Regions from separate parts of the Citrobacter sp. VF227 genome, predicted to be linked through region 1. Evidence: riboswitches for the same ligand, from Rfam matches in the RefSeq annotation. Region 1 holds a riboswitch; the other holds the start of a gene.

Region 1 (7,783 bases):
CTTTAAGCGCTGCGGTGCGCTCAGGCAAGCCAACCAGGACGATTTTTCTGTCGTGGTAAAGTACTTCAACCAGAACTGACGCATAGATGACCCCTTCGTTGTCTCATCGCTTCATCGGAATCTATTATTGGCTTAATATAGGGATTATAAAATTGCTGAGTTTTCCGCAGGAGTTCCCCTTTTATGTCTTCTGGTCGTTTGCAACAACAGTTCATCCGTCTGTGGCAATGCTGTGACGGCAAAACGCAAGACACGACGCTGAACGAGCTGGCGGAACTGCTAAGCTGCTCGCGCCGCCATATGCGTACGCTGCTTAATACCATGCAAGATCGCGGCTGGTTAACGTGGGAAGCTGAAGTTGGACGAGGTAAACGCTCGCGACTGACATTCCTCTATACCGGGCTGGCGCTCCAGCAGCAGCGCGCGGAAGACCTACTGGAACAGGATCGCATCGATCAACTGGTGCAACTGGTCGGTGACAAAACGGCCGTACGGCAAATGCTGGTCTCCCATCTGGGTCGCAGCTTTCGCCAGGGTCGGCATATCATGCGCGTTCTCTATTATCGCCCCATGCACAACCTGCTGCCCGGCACGGCATTACGCCGCTCCGAAACCCATATCGCCCGGCAAATCTTCAGCGCCTTAATTCGGGTAAATGAGGAAAATGGGGAACTGGAAGCGGACATTGCCCATCACTGGCAGCAAATTTCACCTTTACACTGGCGATTCTTCCTGCGTCCGGGGATCCATTTTCATCATGGCCGCGAACTGGAAATGGCAGATGTTATCGCCTCACTGATGCGCATTAACAGCCTGCCGCTGTACTCACACATCACGCAGATCGTCTCTCCCACGGCCTGGACGCTGGATATCCATCTGGCCCAGCCAGACCGCTGGCTTCCCTGGCTATTGGGGCAGGTCCCCGCCATGATCCTGCCGCGAGAATGGGAAACGCTAAACAACTTCTCCAGTCACCCGATTGGTACCGGTCCGTATGCGGTAATACGAAACACCAATAACCAACTGAAAATTCATGCATTTGATGATTACTTTGGCTACCGGGCCCTGATCGACGAAGTTAACGTTTGGGTATTACCTGACATCGGCGAAGAGCCAGGCGGCGGTTTGACGCTACAAGGTCCCACAGAGGATGAAAAGGCGATCGAAAGCCGCCTCGAAGAAGGTTGCTACTACCTGCTGTTTGATTCGCGTAGCCACCGTGGAGCTAACCAGGAGGTCCGCGAATGGGTAAGCCGCATTCTCTCGCCGACCAATTTAATCTGCCACGCCGACGAACAGTACCAGCGACTGTGGTTTCCCGCGTATGGTTTACTCCCCCGCTGGCATCACGCAAAACCCGGCCATGGTGAAAAACCCGCCGGGCTGGAAACGCTGACGATCACCTACTATCGCGATCACATCGAACATCGGATTATTGCGCAGATCATGAAGACGTTGCTGGCGCAGCATCAGGTGCAGTTGACTATTCAGGAGATCGACTACGATCAATGGCATGCAGGAGAAATCGTCAGCGATATCTGGCTTAACAGCGCCAACTTTACCCTACCGCTCGACTTCTCACTGTTCGCCCATTTGTGCGAAGTCCCGTTACTGCAAAACTGTATCTCGCGTGACTGGGAAAACGATGCGGCCCGCTGGCGAACGGGCGAAATGAGCCTGGCTGCATGGTGCCAACAGCTGCTCGCCACAAAGGCCATTGTGCCGTTAATCCACCACTGGCTGATCATTCAGGGGCAGCGCAGTATGCGCGGACTGCGTATGAATACTCTCGGCTGGTTTGATTTTAAATCGGCGTGGTTTGCGCCACCGGATCCGTAGATCCGGCTCTTAATTGCCGCATAGCAACAAAATCATTACACTAACGCCGTTCTCAACGGGGTGCTAAATAAAAACATACACAAAATCATTCGATCTGCGTATGGGCTGAGAGATACCCGTCGAACCTGATCCGGATAATGCCGGCGAAGGGATTTGAGGCTTATCTCAAGTCCTTTGCCACCCAACTCTTGAGGTGCAAAGTGTTTAAAAAATGTCTTCCGCTTTTACTGCTGTGCGCAGCGCCTGTCTTCGCCAAACCTGTACTGACCGTCTATACCTACGACTCGTTCGCTGCTGACTGGGGGCCGGGTCCGACAATCAAAAAAGCGTTTGAAGCTGACTGCAACTGTGAATTGAAACTGGTCGCGCTGGAAGATGGCGTCTCGCTGCTTAACCGCCTGCGCATGGAAGGAAAAAACAGCAAAGCCGACGTTGTGCTGGGCCTGGATAACAATCTTCTGGAAGCCGCTACACAAACTAACCTGTTCGCCAAAAGTGGCGTAGCAAGTGACGCCGTTAACGTGCCCGGTGGCTGGAAAAACGATACCTTCGTTCCGTTTGACTACGGTTATTTCGCCTTCGTTTATGATAAAAACAAGCTGACGAATCCGCCTAAAAGCCTGAAGGAACTGGTTGAAAGCGACCAAAAATGGCGCGTCATTTATCAAGATCCGCGTACCAGTACGCCGGGGCTGGGTCTGCTGCTATGGATGCAGAAAGTCTATGGCGATAAAGCGCCAGAGGCCTGGCAGAAACTGGCGGCAAAAACCGTCACCGTCACCAAGGGCTGGAGTGAAGCCTACGGCCTGTTCCTGAAAGGTGAAAGCGATCTGGTACTCAGCTATACCACCTCTCCGGCTTATCACATCATCGCCGAGAAAAAAGACAACTACGCCGCCGCTAACTTTAGCGAAGGCCATTATTTGCAGGTGGAAGTCGCCGCGCGTACTGCGGCCAGCAAGCAGCCGGAACTGGCCGAGAAGTTCCTCAAGTTTATGGTGTCTCCGGCATTCCAGAATGCGATTCCAACCGGCAACTGGATGTATCCGGTGACGCAGGTCGCCCTACCGTCAGGATTTGAGCAATTGGAAAAACCAGCCACTGCGCTCGAATTTACCCCGCAGCAGGTTGCGGCTCAACGTCAGGCATGGATTAGCGAATGGCAACGCGCCGTCAGCCGTTAATTCCCGGCTGGCTGGTTCCAGGGCTTACCGCCGCCACGCTGATGGTGACCGTGGCCCTGGCCGCATTTCTGGCGCTGTGGTTTAACGCCCCGCAGGGAGAGTGGTTCTCGCTGTGGCAAGATGACTACCTGTGGCATGTGGTGCGCTTTTCTTTCTGGCAGGCTTTTCTATCCGCTGTGCTGTCGGTTGTCCCGGCGATTTTCCTTGCCCGGGCGCTCTATCGTCGCCGTTTTCCAGGACGTCTGGCGCTGCTGCGCCTGTGCGCCATGACGTTAATCCTGCCGGTGCTGGTCGCGGTATTCGGTATTCTTAGCGTCTATGGTCGTCAGGGCTGGTTGGCCTCACTCTGGCATGCCTTAGGGCTGGAATGGACTTTTTCGCCGTACGGTTTGCAGGGCATTCTGCTGGCGCACGTCTTTTTCAATCTGCCAATGGCCAGCCGTCTGCTGTTGCAGTCGCTGGAGAATATTCCCGGCGAACAGCGACAGTTAGCCGCTCAACTCGGGATGCGCGGCTGGCATTTCTTCCGTTTTGTTGAATGGCCGTGGCTTCGTCGGCAAATCCTTCCCGTCGCAGCGCTCATCTTTATGCTCTGTTTCGCCAGCTTCGCCACTGTTCTGTCGCTGGGCGGCGGGCCGCAAGCCACCACCATCGAACTGGCTATTTATCAGGCGCTGAACTTTGATTACGATCCCGCCCGCGCCGCCATGCTGGCGTTGATCCAGATGCTGTGTTGTTTAGCGCTGGTGCTACTCAGCCAACGCCTGAGCCGTGCTATTGCGCCGGGCACCACACTGGTTCAGGGCTGGCGCGATCCAGACGATCGTTTGCACAGCCGTCTGGCCGACTCGCTGCTGATTATTCTGGCCCTGCTGCTGTTGCTACCGCCGCTACTGGCAGTGATTGTCGATGGTCTTAACCGCCATGTGCTGGACGTTCTTAGGCAACCCGTACTGTGGCAGGCCCTGGGAACCTCACTGCGCATCGCGCTGGCGGCAGGTGCGTTGTGCGTCATACTCACCATGATGCTGTTATGGAGCAGTCGTGAACTTCGTGCACGACAGCAGATGCTGGCAGGTCAGATGCTGGAGCTGAGCGGCATGATGATCCTCGCCATGCCAGGCATCGTGCTGGCAACCGGCTTCTTTCTGCTGCTCAATAATACTGTTGGGCTCCCCGAATCCGCTGACGGCATTGTCATTTTTACCAATGCACTCATGGCGATCCCCTACGCATTGAAGGTGCTGGAAAACCCAATGCGTGACGTGACCGCGCGTTACAGTATGTTGTGCCAGTCGTTAGGAATCGAGGGATGGTCGCGCCTGAAAATGGTTGAACTTCGCGCCCTGAAGCGCCCGCTGGCGCAGGCGATGGCATTTGCCTGTGTGCTGTCGATTGGTGATTTTGGCGTAGTGGCGTTATTTGGCAACGAGGATTTCCGCACCCTGCCGTTTTATTTATATCAGCAGATTGGATCTTATCGCAGTCAGGATGGCGCGGTGACGGCGTTATTGCTGCTGATCCTGTGCTTTACACTGTTTACTGTTATTGAGAAATTGCCGGGGCGAAATGTTAAAACTGATTGATATCACATGGCTTTATCACCATTTGCCAATGCGCTTTACGTTGTCAATCGCGCGCGGTGAGCAGGTAGCGATACTCGGGCCAAGCGGCGCCGGGAAAAGCACGCTGCTGAATTTGATAGCCGGCTTTCTCACGCCAGCCAGCGGCACCATGATGATTGCAGGTGAAGATCACACCACCACACCGCCCTCTCTTCGCCCCGTTTCGATGCTGTTTCAGGAAAACAACCTGTTCAGTCATCTGAACGTGCAGCAAAATATCGGCCTGGGCCTTAATCCTGGATTGAAGCTGAACGCATCGCAACGGGAGAAAATGCACTTCATCGCCCGGCAAATGGGAATTGACTCACTGCTGGAGCGACTGCCCGGAGAGCTTTCCGGCGGGCAACGACAGCGCGTGGCGCTGGCGCGTTGTCTGGTACGCGAACAACCCATTTTGCTGCTTGATGAACCTTTTTCTGCACTAGACCCTGCGCTGCGCCAGGAGATGTTAACGCTGGTGGCCGAGGTCTGTCGCGAGAAGCAACTGACGTTACTGATGGTTTCCCACAGCGTAGAAGATGCGGCGCGCATTGCGACACGTTCGATAGTGGTCGCCGACGGGCGCATCGCCTGGCAGGGCGATACGGACGATCTGTTAAGCGGCAACGCTAGCGCCTCGGCGCTATTGGGCATTAAAACCGGATGACAAGTTGGCAGATTTCCCAGGCCGGATAAGCATTAGCGCCATCCGGCAAAAGATTCGTCAGTAACCCACGACTTTACGCAGAATATCGATATACACCGGCATCAGTGGATGTCGCAGCAACGCCACCAACGCAACCACGCCGATGCCGAGCGTCAACGGCGCCAGATACAACAAACGGCTGCGGGGGAAATACGCGGTTAAGCGATCGACAGCCGCTTTGCCGCTGCGCCACAATCGCCAGCAAAACCAACCGCCTACCCACAGCAGCAGCGCCGTCGCCAGCAGCAACCATTTGAAATCCCCGCTCTGCATATCAGCAGGAATATCGATTGCTGCCCCCGCCAGGATACCCGGCAGAAAATAGAACGGTGGCCACAACACACAGCCGATGATATTGGGCACAATAAATTTCGCGACAGGCAGATCCAGCATGCCCGCCACCATCGGCACCAAAGGCCGCGTCGGGCCAACAAAGCGCCCCACCAGGATGGTAAACATGCTGTGCTGATGCAGCGCGTGCTCGGTTTTATCCAGCAACGCCTTGTTCTTTTTCATGAACGACCAACGGTGCAGCGGCTTTTTAAAACGCCAGCCCAGCCAGAAGGAGATCCAGTCTCCCAATAAGCAACCAATGATGCCCACAAGCCAGGCATGCCAGAAGTTCAGTTCGCCACTACCAATCAGCGCCCCCAGCCCCGCCATCATCACGGTACCGGGCAGAATCAGGCCAACCAGCGCCAGCGACTCCAGAAAGGCCACCAAAAGTACGGCGATCAGAGAGTACAGGGCGGACTGGAGAATAAAGTGTTCCAGCAATGCTTGCATAATGTGTCCGTCAGATTTACGAAGCAGGGATTCTGCTAACCCTTCTCAACTTCGTCAAGCCATCAATTGTCTGAATAGATTGCGAGTTATGACAACTTTCAGGACACATCATTCACTTTTTATTCACATCCAGCGCGAAACTCGCTCGGACTGGCGCCGGTACATTTTTTGAAAACGCGCGAGAAATAGAGTTGGTCGTCGAAACCAACATTGCGACCCACCGTAGCAATGGGCATACGCGTCGTACTTAACAATAGCTTGGCCTGGCTGATACGCTGATCCTCGCGCCAGCTTAATACGCTGATGCCCAACTGTTGGCGGAACAGATGCGACAAACGGGAAGGCGACAGGCAGACGTGTTGTGCGACGCTGGCAATATCAAAATTACTGTCCGCCAGGTGATCGCTGATGTACTGGCAGGCATCGCGCACGCGGTTGTCCATAGGTGGGTGCAGCGATTCATTAATGGCTTCCATACGTCGCAGTAATAACTGCTCCAGTAAATTAATCGCCAGCAGCTCGGAATAGCGGCCTTCTCCCTGCCCGGCGTTGATTATCTGCCCAAACAGTTCGTTAAAATGCGGCTGATGCGCTTCGTCCGGACGAAAAAAGCCAGTCTGGGCGAAAATGGCCGGCCAGGTCAGCCACTCCTGCCAATAGGCGCGCGGGCGAAAGTAAACCCACTGGTGATACCACTCACTGGCGTTGGGGTGTCGTCCATAGTGGTGAATTTCTCCAGGAGGAAACAGCAAAATATCCCCGGGACGGCAGACAAACTGCTGACCCTGATTATTGATAACCCCTTCGCCACGGATGGTAAGATTGAGGATATAGCCCTTCATACCCAACGGCCTGTCGATAAAAAAATCCAGGTATCCGTTCGCCTCAATGGGGGTTAATCCAGCCACCAAATGCGCGTTAAACGAATAGCCCGGCAGCAGGGGATCGTTTTGCGTTTCAGCCATAATTTCAATACTCCCTATGTTCTGCTAAGAAACAATTTGTCCATATTACGCCAGACATCATCACCATCGCCCCTGCGGGCCGCTGTGTCTGCGGTAATGGACCATCAACCCCGCTTGTGAAAAGCACTTTGTGAAAAAATATGTACCAAGCCAACGTCAAAACCGGCTAACAAAAGTGTCTATAACTACGGCAGAAATGTCCACATTGATTATTTGCACGGCGTCACACTTTGTGATGCCACAGCATTTTAATCCATAAGATTAGCGGATCCTGCCTGACGGTTTTTATCCCTTGTCACTACTGTTTATCCATACCCGTATTTTTGGATGGAGTAAGACGATGGCGATAACAATTGGCCTCGATTTTGGTAGTGATTCAGTACGCGCGTTGGCAGTGGAGTGTGCCACCGGTGAAGAAATCGCCACCAGCGTAGAATGGTACCCACGTTGGCAGGAAGGTCTGTATTGCGACGGCCCGAACAACCAGTTTCGCCATCATCCGCGCGACTATATTGAGTCAATGGAAACGGCGCTGAAAACCGTGTTGGCCGAACTGAGTGTTGAACAGCGCGCGGAAGTGGTCGGGATTGGCGTTGACAGTACCGGCTCAACCCCGGCGCCTATCGATGCCGAGGGCAACGTACTGGCGCTGCGTCCGGAGTTCGCTGAAAACCCGAATGCAATGTTTGTCCTGTGGAA
Region 2 (7,783 bases), on a different contig from region 1:
GATTTTAAAACGTTAGACGAAGGTCAAAAAGTGGAGTTCTCCGTGGAGAATGGCGCTAAAGGCCCGTCTGCTGTTAACGTTGTCGCGCTGTAATCGCCGATAATTTCACGAACGCTTACGATAGCGATGAAGGCCAGAGCCTGAGCAGTTAAGTGCAAGTGAAGAAAAACCCGCGAAAGCGGGTTTTTTCGTTTATGTGATAGCGTTGGACTTAGAGCATCTGTGCAGCGCGTCCCAGATAGCTATCCCAGTCTTTCCACACGGGCTGTAATCCCTGCGCCATCAGTGCTTCAGCCACGGCTCCCGGGCGACGAGCATCATGCGGGGAGAACTGTTCCAGTTCGGGGTGGTTATCGGCATAACCACCGGGCTGGGTTTTTGAGAAGGCGCTGACGTTGTTGATCGCCAATGGAATCACATGGTCACGAAACCATGGCGATTCGCGGGTTGAGAGCGAAAGCTCAATTTCTGGCGCCAGTAAACGAAATGCGCAAATGGTCTGGACCAACTGTCGCTCGTCCATGATCGATGCGGGCTCAACGCCTCCGGTGCATGGGCGCAAGCGCGGGAACGAGATGGAGTAGCGACTCTGCCAGTAATGCTGCTGCATCCACAGCAGATGTTCAGCCACCATATAGCAATCGACTCGCCAACTGTCGGACAAACCAATTAATGCGCCAAGACCGATTTTGTCGATCCCTGCGCGGCCCAGCCTGTCCGGCGTTTCCAGCCGCCAGAAGAAGTCCTGCTTTTTACCCTTCAGATGGTGGCGGGCGTAAATTCCCTCATGATAGCTCTCCTGATACACCATCACGCCATCCAGCCCCAACCTCTTCAGCTCCACATATTCAGCCTCTGACAGCGGCTGTACTTCCATCTGTAATGAGGCAAACTGGCGGCGAATAGCGGGTAAGTGGCGACGAAAATAGTCCATCCCGACTTTTGCCTGATGTTCACCGGTGACCAGCAACAGGTGCTCAAAACCCATCTCACGAATAGCCGTGCACTCACGGGCAATTTCTACTGCATCCAGCGTTTTGCGTTTGATACGGTTGCTCATCGAAAAACCGCAGTAGGTGCAGTCGTTGGCGCAGAGATTCGAAAGATACAGCGGAACGTAAAAGCTCACGGTGTTGCCAAAGCGCTGGCGGGTGAGTTTCTGCGCCCGCTGCGCCAGCGACTCCAGATAGTCGGCGGCGGCGGGGGAGAGCAGTGCCATCAAATCATCGCGATTAAGCTGTGAAGCGTTGAGGGCGCGTTCCACGTCGGCGGCGGTTTTCCCGTTGATACGCAGACGGATGTCGTCCCAGTCAAGCTGTCGCCAACGGTCGGTGAAGGTTTTCATGCGAAGGCCTCCAGGAATCCCGTTAACGGGCTGGTGGCGCTTGCCTGCGAACTTTTGCTTCCGGGTACCGCCTGGCGCGCCAGAAGGCCCGCTTCAACTGCCAGACGAAAGGCAGTGGCCATCATGACCGGATCATCCGCCACGGCGATTGCCGTGTTGACCAGCACCGCGTCGGCGCCCATTTCCAGCGCTTGTGTGGCGTGGCTGGGCACGCCGATCCCGGCGTCGACCACCACCGGCACGGTAGCCTGCTGGATAATAATCTCCAGCATCGCTTTGGTTGCCAGCCCTTGATTTGAACCGATGGGTGCGCCGAGCGGCATCACCGCCGCGCAGCCCACTTCTTCCAGCCGCTTGCACAGTACCGGATCCGCACCGCAGTAAGGCAGCACCACAAAGCCCTGTTTCACTAGCGCTTCGGCAGCTTTTAGCGTTTCAATCGGATCCGGCAATAGCCAGCGGGCATCCGGGTGGATTTCTAATTTTAGCCAGTTTGTGCCCAGCGCTTCACGCGCCAGTTGGGCGGCGAAAATAGCCTCTTCAGCGGTTTTCGCTCCGGAGGTGTTAGGCAGCAGCGTCACGCCCGCGTCGATAAGTGGGGCCAGAATGGCATCGTTATGCTGGCGCAAATCCACGCGCTTCATCGCCAGTGTCACCAGCTGGCTGCCGGAGGCGCGAATCGCCTCGACCATCAGCTGTGATGAGGCAAATTTTCCGGTACCGGTGAACAGATGTGAATCAAACGTTTTGTCGGCAATACGTAACATATCAACCCCCTGCAATAACCTGAAAAAGCAGGATCTGGTCGCCTTCCTGCATGATATGCTGCTGCCACTGCTCGCGCGGCAGAATCTGCTGATTGAGCGCCAGCGCCGCGCCCGGTTTGAGCTGATTAAGCTCGGTGAGCAGCCCGCTGACGGTTTGTCCCTCGGCGCACTGCATCGGCTCATCATTGAACTGAATCTGCATGTTGCCCTCCGCATACCTGGCAGCCATTGGCCCGACGCAGCGCAAGGCTGCGCCACTGGCTGGTTTTACCGTCAAAAAGGCGTAACTCGCCGCTGGGCGTCGCAATGCCGCTAAGCAGTTTGATGGCTTCCAGCGCCTGCAAGGTGCCCATCACGCCGACAACCGGGCCGATGATACCGGCGGTACGGCAGTTGCGTTCAGGTTCGACATCATCCGGCCACAGGCAGCGGTAACAGCCTTGTTCCCACGGCGGGGTGAGTACCATCAACTGGCCGCCGAAACCCACGGCGCTGGCGGTAACCAAAGGCGTATTCAGCGCCACGCAGGCGGCGTTAATTTCCTGACGCGTGGCCATGTTGTCGGTACAGTCGAGCACCACGTCGGCCCGCGCAACCGCATGCCGCAGCGCCTCACCCGTCAGTCGCTGTTCAAGGACGACCAGCTCGCTGTCCGGGTTAAGACGTGCCAGGTGGCGTTCTGCCGCCTGTGCTTTTGGGCGAGCAATGTCGTCGGTGGTGAACAATATTTGCCGTTGCAGATTGCTCAGATGAACGTCGTCATCGTCCGCCAACGTCAGCGTGCCGACACCTGCTCCCGCCAGATACAACGCGGCAGGCGAACCAAGCCCGCCTAAACCGACAATCAGCACATGGCTGTCGAGCAACTTTTGCTGGCCCTCAATCGCGATATCGCCAAGCAGAATCTGGCGGCTGTAGCGCATAAAGTCGCGGTCATTCATCGCCGACTCCTGCTATGTCGAGCAGCTGCGCCGTGGCTGCCTGCCAGTCGGCCGCAAGGGTGATAGCGCTGACCACGGCAATGCTGCCGACGCCGGTTGCCAGCACCGCGGGCGCACGTTCCAGACTGATGCCGCCGATGGCGACGGTTGGATAGTCGGCCAGACGCGCAATATGACCCGCCAGCTGTGTCAGCCCCTGCGGAGCGGAAGGCATCTGCTTGGTTTGCGTGGGGAAAACGTGGCCGAGTGCGATGTAAGAAGGCTTAGCGGCCAGTGCGACGTCTATCTCCATATCATCGTGGGTGGAAACCCCCAGGCGTAAGCCCGCCGCCTGAATGGCCTGCAGATCGGTAGTTTCGAGATCTTCCTGGCCCAGATGCACGCCGTAGGCGTTGTGCTTAATCGCCAGCCGCCAGTAGTCGTTGATAAACAGGCGGGCGTCATAACGACGCCCCAGCGCGATGGCAGCGATAACATCCGCTTCCACCTCTTCATCGCGTTTATCTTTGATACGCAACTGGATCGTGCGCACGCCCGCCTCCAGTAGACGCTCAATCCATGCCACGCTATCCACCACCGGATAAAGCCCGAGGCGGAACGGCACGGTCGGGAAATCAGGCTGGTACATTACGCCTCCTCTTTTTTAAGGTAGATTTCGCCGCCTTTGGCGCGGAAGTTTTCCGACATATCCGCCATCCCCAATTCAATGGTTTGCGCGGCGGCATAATCACGCACTTCCTGGCTGATTTTCATCGAGCAGAACTTCGGCCCGCACATGGAGCAGAAGTGGGCGACCTTACCGGACTCCTGCGGCAGGGTTTCATCGTGATAAGCGCGGGCGGTGAACGGGTCGAGCGCGAGGTTAAACTGATCTTCCCAGCGGAATTCGAAGCGTGCTTTCGACATCGCGTTATCGCGGATCTGCGCGCCCGGATGCCCTTTGGCGAGGTCAGCGGCGTGAGCGGCGATCTTGTAGGTGATCAGCCCCTGTTTCACATCTTCTTTGTTCGGTAAACCGAGATGTTCTTTTGGTGTGACGTAGCACAGCATCGCGCAGCCAAACCAGCCGATCATCGCCGCGCCAATGCCGGAGGTGAAGTGGTCATAGCCCGGCGCGATGTCGGTGGTGAGCGGCCCTAAGGTGTAGAACGGCGCCTCGTGGCAGTGTTCCAGTTCTTCGGTCATGTTGCGCTGGATCATCTGCATCGGTACATGCCCTGGGCCTTCGATCATCACCTGCACGTCGTATTCCCAGGCGATTTTGGTCAGCTCGCCCAGCGTATGCAGTTCGGCGAACTGCGCTTCGTCGTTGGCATCCTGAATCGAACCCGGACGCAGACCATCGCCAAGAGAGAGTGAAACGTCGTAGGCGGCGCAGATTTCGCAAATCTCACGGAAATGTTCAAACAGGAAGTTCTCTTTGTGATGGGAGAGGCACCATTTCGCCATGATTGAGCCGCCGCGCGAGACAATTCCGGTCAGGCGTTTAGCGGTCATCGGCACGTAGCGCAGCAGCACGCCCGCGTGAATGGTGAAGTAGTCGACGCCCTGTTCGGCTTGTTCCAGCAACGTATCGCGGAATGCTTCCCAGGTGAGATCTTCGGCGATCCCATTGACCTTCTCCAGCGCCTGGTAGATCGGTACGGTGCCTATCGGCACCGGGCTATTACGCAGGATCCACTCGCGGGTTTCGTGAATATAGCGACCGGTGGAGAGGTCCATCACCGTATCTGCTCCCCAGCGGGTTGACCATACCAGCTTTTCGACCTCTTCTTCGATAGAGGAGGTGACCGCCGAGTTACCGATGTTGGCGTTCACCTTTACCAAGAAGTTGCGGCCGATGATCATCGGCTCGGATTCCGGGTGGTTGATGTTAGCAGGAATAATCGCCCGGCCTGCAGCGACTTCATCACGCACGAATTCCGGAGTGATATTTTCCGGCAGGCGAGCGCCAAAGTTCATCCCCGGATGCTGGTGGCGCAGCACTTCACTACGAATACGCTCGCGCCCCATGTTTTCACGGATAGCGATAAACTCCATTTCCGGCGTGATAATCCCCTGACGGGCGTAATGCAGTTGGGTCACGCGCTTACCGGTTTTGGCGCGCTTTGGCGTCAGCAGGCCGCTGAAACGTAGCTCGTCCAGGCCATCGTCGGCCAGGCGCTCTTTGGTGTAAGCGGAGCTACGGTCGTCTAATTCTTCGCTATCGTTACGCGCCACAATCCACGGCTGGCGCAGTTTCGCCAGCCCCAGCTGGACGTTAATCGCCACGTCAGGATCGCCATACGGCCCGGAGGTGTCGTACACCGGTACGGCTTCGTTATCTTCAAATTGCGGATTGTCTTTGCTGCCGCCAATCAGCGTCGGGCTAAGTTGGATTTCGCGCATAGGGACGCGGATATCCGCCTGCGAGCCGGTGATGTAGATGCGTTTTGAGTTCGGAAAGGCGGTCCCTTCCAGGGTATCGATAAAGTGTTGGGCTTGAGCGCGCTGTTCGCGGCGTGATGGTTTAGTAGTGGCAGACATAGCTCATTCCAAATAAAAGTAAGGATATGGCTTGTCAGACGACGGATGAAGCAAGAGATAAGCTCGCCCGGGGGCGATGCTATTGCAGATTGACTCTTGTTCCCTTCGCAGGTTTTAACCTGATCAGGTTCCGCGGATCCCGAATTAACGGTCTCAGCCTTTTCCACTCATGCTGTTGTGGAAAATAAGCACTCCGACAAGAAGTAACCTCAGTAAAGAGGTAATGAATGTAAATTACGCGTTAATGCGACAAATCTCAAGCAGGACGTTTGAGAGTGCCACTCTCGTGCATCGCATCAAATACCAGCATGATCAGCTTATCTTCGAGTACGAACCTGGCTTCCAGCGCCTCGCCGATATCTGATAAAGCCTGTTGAAATTCAAGGAAGTTATCATGATCAATGGCGGTCTCCAGACTGGTGTCATAGTAGTCCATGATCTGTTGTGTGTTGGCTTCCAGCAGCGGCCAAATTTTTGTCGCTTTTAAAAGCTGCCCGTTCCCTTCCAATTTATGGAGAATACGTTCATAAATACTGAAGTGTCCGGTGGAGAGGTAATCGACCAGGCTCTGACAAAAATCATCCAGCGCCTTTTCATTGAGCCGCATGTACGATTCTTTGCCAGGCTTAATGCCAACCAGATTGTAGTAAGCCACGAGCAGGTGCTTACGTACATGTAGCCAGCGATCAACCAGTTTATTACTTCCTCCGACGTGCTCCGTCAGGCTTTCCAGCTGGTTTAACATGATTGACTCCGCAAGATGGTGTTTAAGAACTGCTCACCCGTAAATGTAAAAATAATGTAAACAACATGCCTGTGAAGCAAAGGTTGCGCAAGAGATATGGATCGTATAATTGAAAAATTAGATAGCGGCTGGTGGATTGTCAGTCATGAGCAAAAGTTATGGTTGCCGCATGGTGAACTGCCTCACGGTGACGCGGCACGTTTTGATCTGACCGGGCAGCGCGCACTTTCTATCGGCGAATGGGAAGGGGAAACGGTCTGGCTGGTGCAGCAGCAACGTCGACACGATATGGGGTCGGTGCGCCAGGTTATAGACCAGGATGTTGGCCTGTTTCAACTGGCCGGACGCGGCGTACAGCTGGCTGAGTTTTACCGCTCGCATAAATTCTGCGGCTACTGTGGGCACACGATGCACCCGAGTAAAACGGAATGGGCGATGCTGTGCAGCCACTGCCGGGAACGCTACTACCCGCAAATTGCTCCCTGCATTATCGTCGCTATCCGCCGTGACGACGCTATCTTGCTTGCCCAACATGTTCGCCATCGCAACGGCGTGCATACCGTGCTGGCGGGCTTTGTCGAAGTGGGTGAGACCCTTGAACAGGCGGTGGCGCGTGAAGTCATGGAAGAGAGCGGCATTAAGGTTAAAAACCTGCGCTATGTCACTTCTCAGCCGTGGCCGTTCCCACAGTCTTTGATGACCGCATTTATGGCAGAGTATGATAGCGGGGAGATTGTTATCGACCCGAAAGAACTGCTGGAGGCGAACTGGTATCGCTACGATAATTTACCGCTGCTTCCCCCGCCAGGCACCGTCGCGCGTCGATTGATTGAAGACACTGTGGCAATGTGTCGGGCTGAGTACGAGTAAATAACGAGTGATGATACACTGATGGACTGACGCAATAAGGAACTGCAAAAATGACCGAACTGAAGAACGATCGTTATCTGCGTGCGCTGCTGCGCCAGCCCGTTGATGTCACTCCGGTATGGATGATGCGCCAGGCGGGCCGCTATCTACCGGAATATAAAGCCACGCGCGCCGAGGCGGGCGATTTTATGGCGCTGTGCAAAAATGCCGAGCTGGCCTGCGAAGTCACGCTGCAGCCGCTGCGTCGTTATAAGCTTGATGCCGCGATCCTCTTCTCGGATATCCTGACGATTCCGGATGCGATGGGGCTTGGGCTGTATTTTGAAGCCGGAGAAGGTCCACGTTTTACCTCACCGATTACCAGCAAGGCTGATGTCGACAAACTGCCGATCCCGGACCCGGAAGATGGGCTGGGTTATGTGATGAATGCGGTGCGCACGATTCGGCGTGAACTGAAAGGCGAAGTGCCGCTGATCGGCTTCTCCGGTAGCCCGTGGACGCTGGCGACCTATATGGTCGAAGGCGGTAGCAGCAAGGCCTTCACCGTGATTAAAAAGATGATGTATGCCGATCCAAAAGCGCTGCATCT

Evidence for each region. A riboswitch is a leader RNA that binds a small molecule or an ion and turns the genes downstream of it on or off. The one in region 1 is predicted to bind thiamine pyrophosphate.
Region 2: it holds a riboswitch for thiamine pyrophosphate, as region 1 does, so the genes downstream of both, thiC (phosphomethylpyrimidine synthase ThiC) here and thiB (thiamine ABC transporter substrate binding subunit) in region 1, are expected to answer to the same signal.

Annotation. Positions count from the first base shown of each region.
Region 1 is NZ_JBRFVF010000003.1:401,094-408,876, reverse strand. It holds gene sgrT (glucose uptake inhibitor SgrT) at 1-84, opposite strand, end outside; gene sgrR (HTH-type transcriptional regulator SgrR) at 184-1,839, shown strand; TPP riboswitch at 1,886-2,009, shown strand; gene thiB (thiamine ABC transporter substrate binding subunit) at 2,040-3,023, shown strand; gene thiP (thiamine/thiamine pyrophosphate ABC transporter permease ThiP) at 2,999-4,609, shown strand; gene thiQ (thiamine ABC transporter ATP-binding protein ThiQ) at 4,593-5,294, shown strand; gene ACU8YC_RS14280 (DedA family protein) at 5,352-6,119, opposite strand; gene araC (arabinose operon transcriptional regulator AraC) at 6,239-7,084, opposite strand; gene araB (ribulokinase) at 7,425-7,783, shown strand, end outside.
Region 2 is NZ_JBRFVF010000015.1:9,812-17,594, reverse strand. It holds gene cspE (transcription antiterminator/RNA stability regulator CspE) at 1-93, shown strand, start outside; gene thiH (2-iminoacetate synthase ThiH) at 212-1,345, opposite strand; gene thiG (thiazole synthase) at 1,342-2,112, opposite strand; gene thiS (sulfur carrier protein ThiS) at 2,114-2,314, opposite strand; gene ACU8YC_RS23610 (HesA/MoeB/ThiF family protein) at 2,295-3,053, opposite strand; gene thiE (thiamine phosphate synthase) at 3,046-3,681, opposite strand; gene thiC (phosphomethylpyrimidine synthase ThiC) at 3,681-5,579, opposite strand; TPP riboswitch at 5,663-5,785, opposite strand; gene rsd (sigma D regulator) at 5,836-6,324, opposite strand; gene nudC (NAD(+) diphosphatase) at 6,421-7,194, shown strand; gene hemE (uroporphyrinogen decarboxylase) at 7,245-7,783, shown strand, end outside.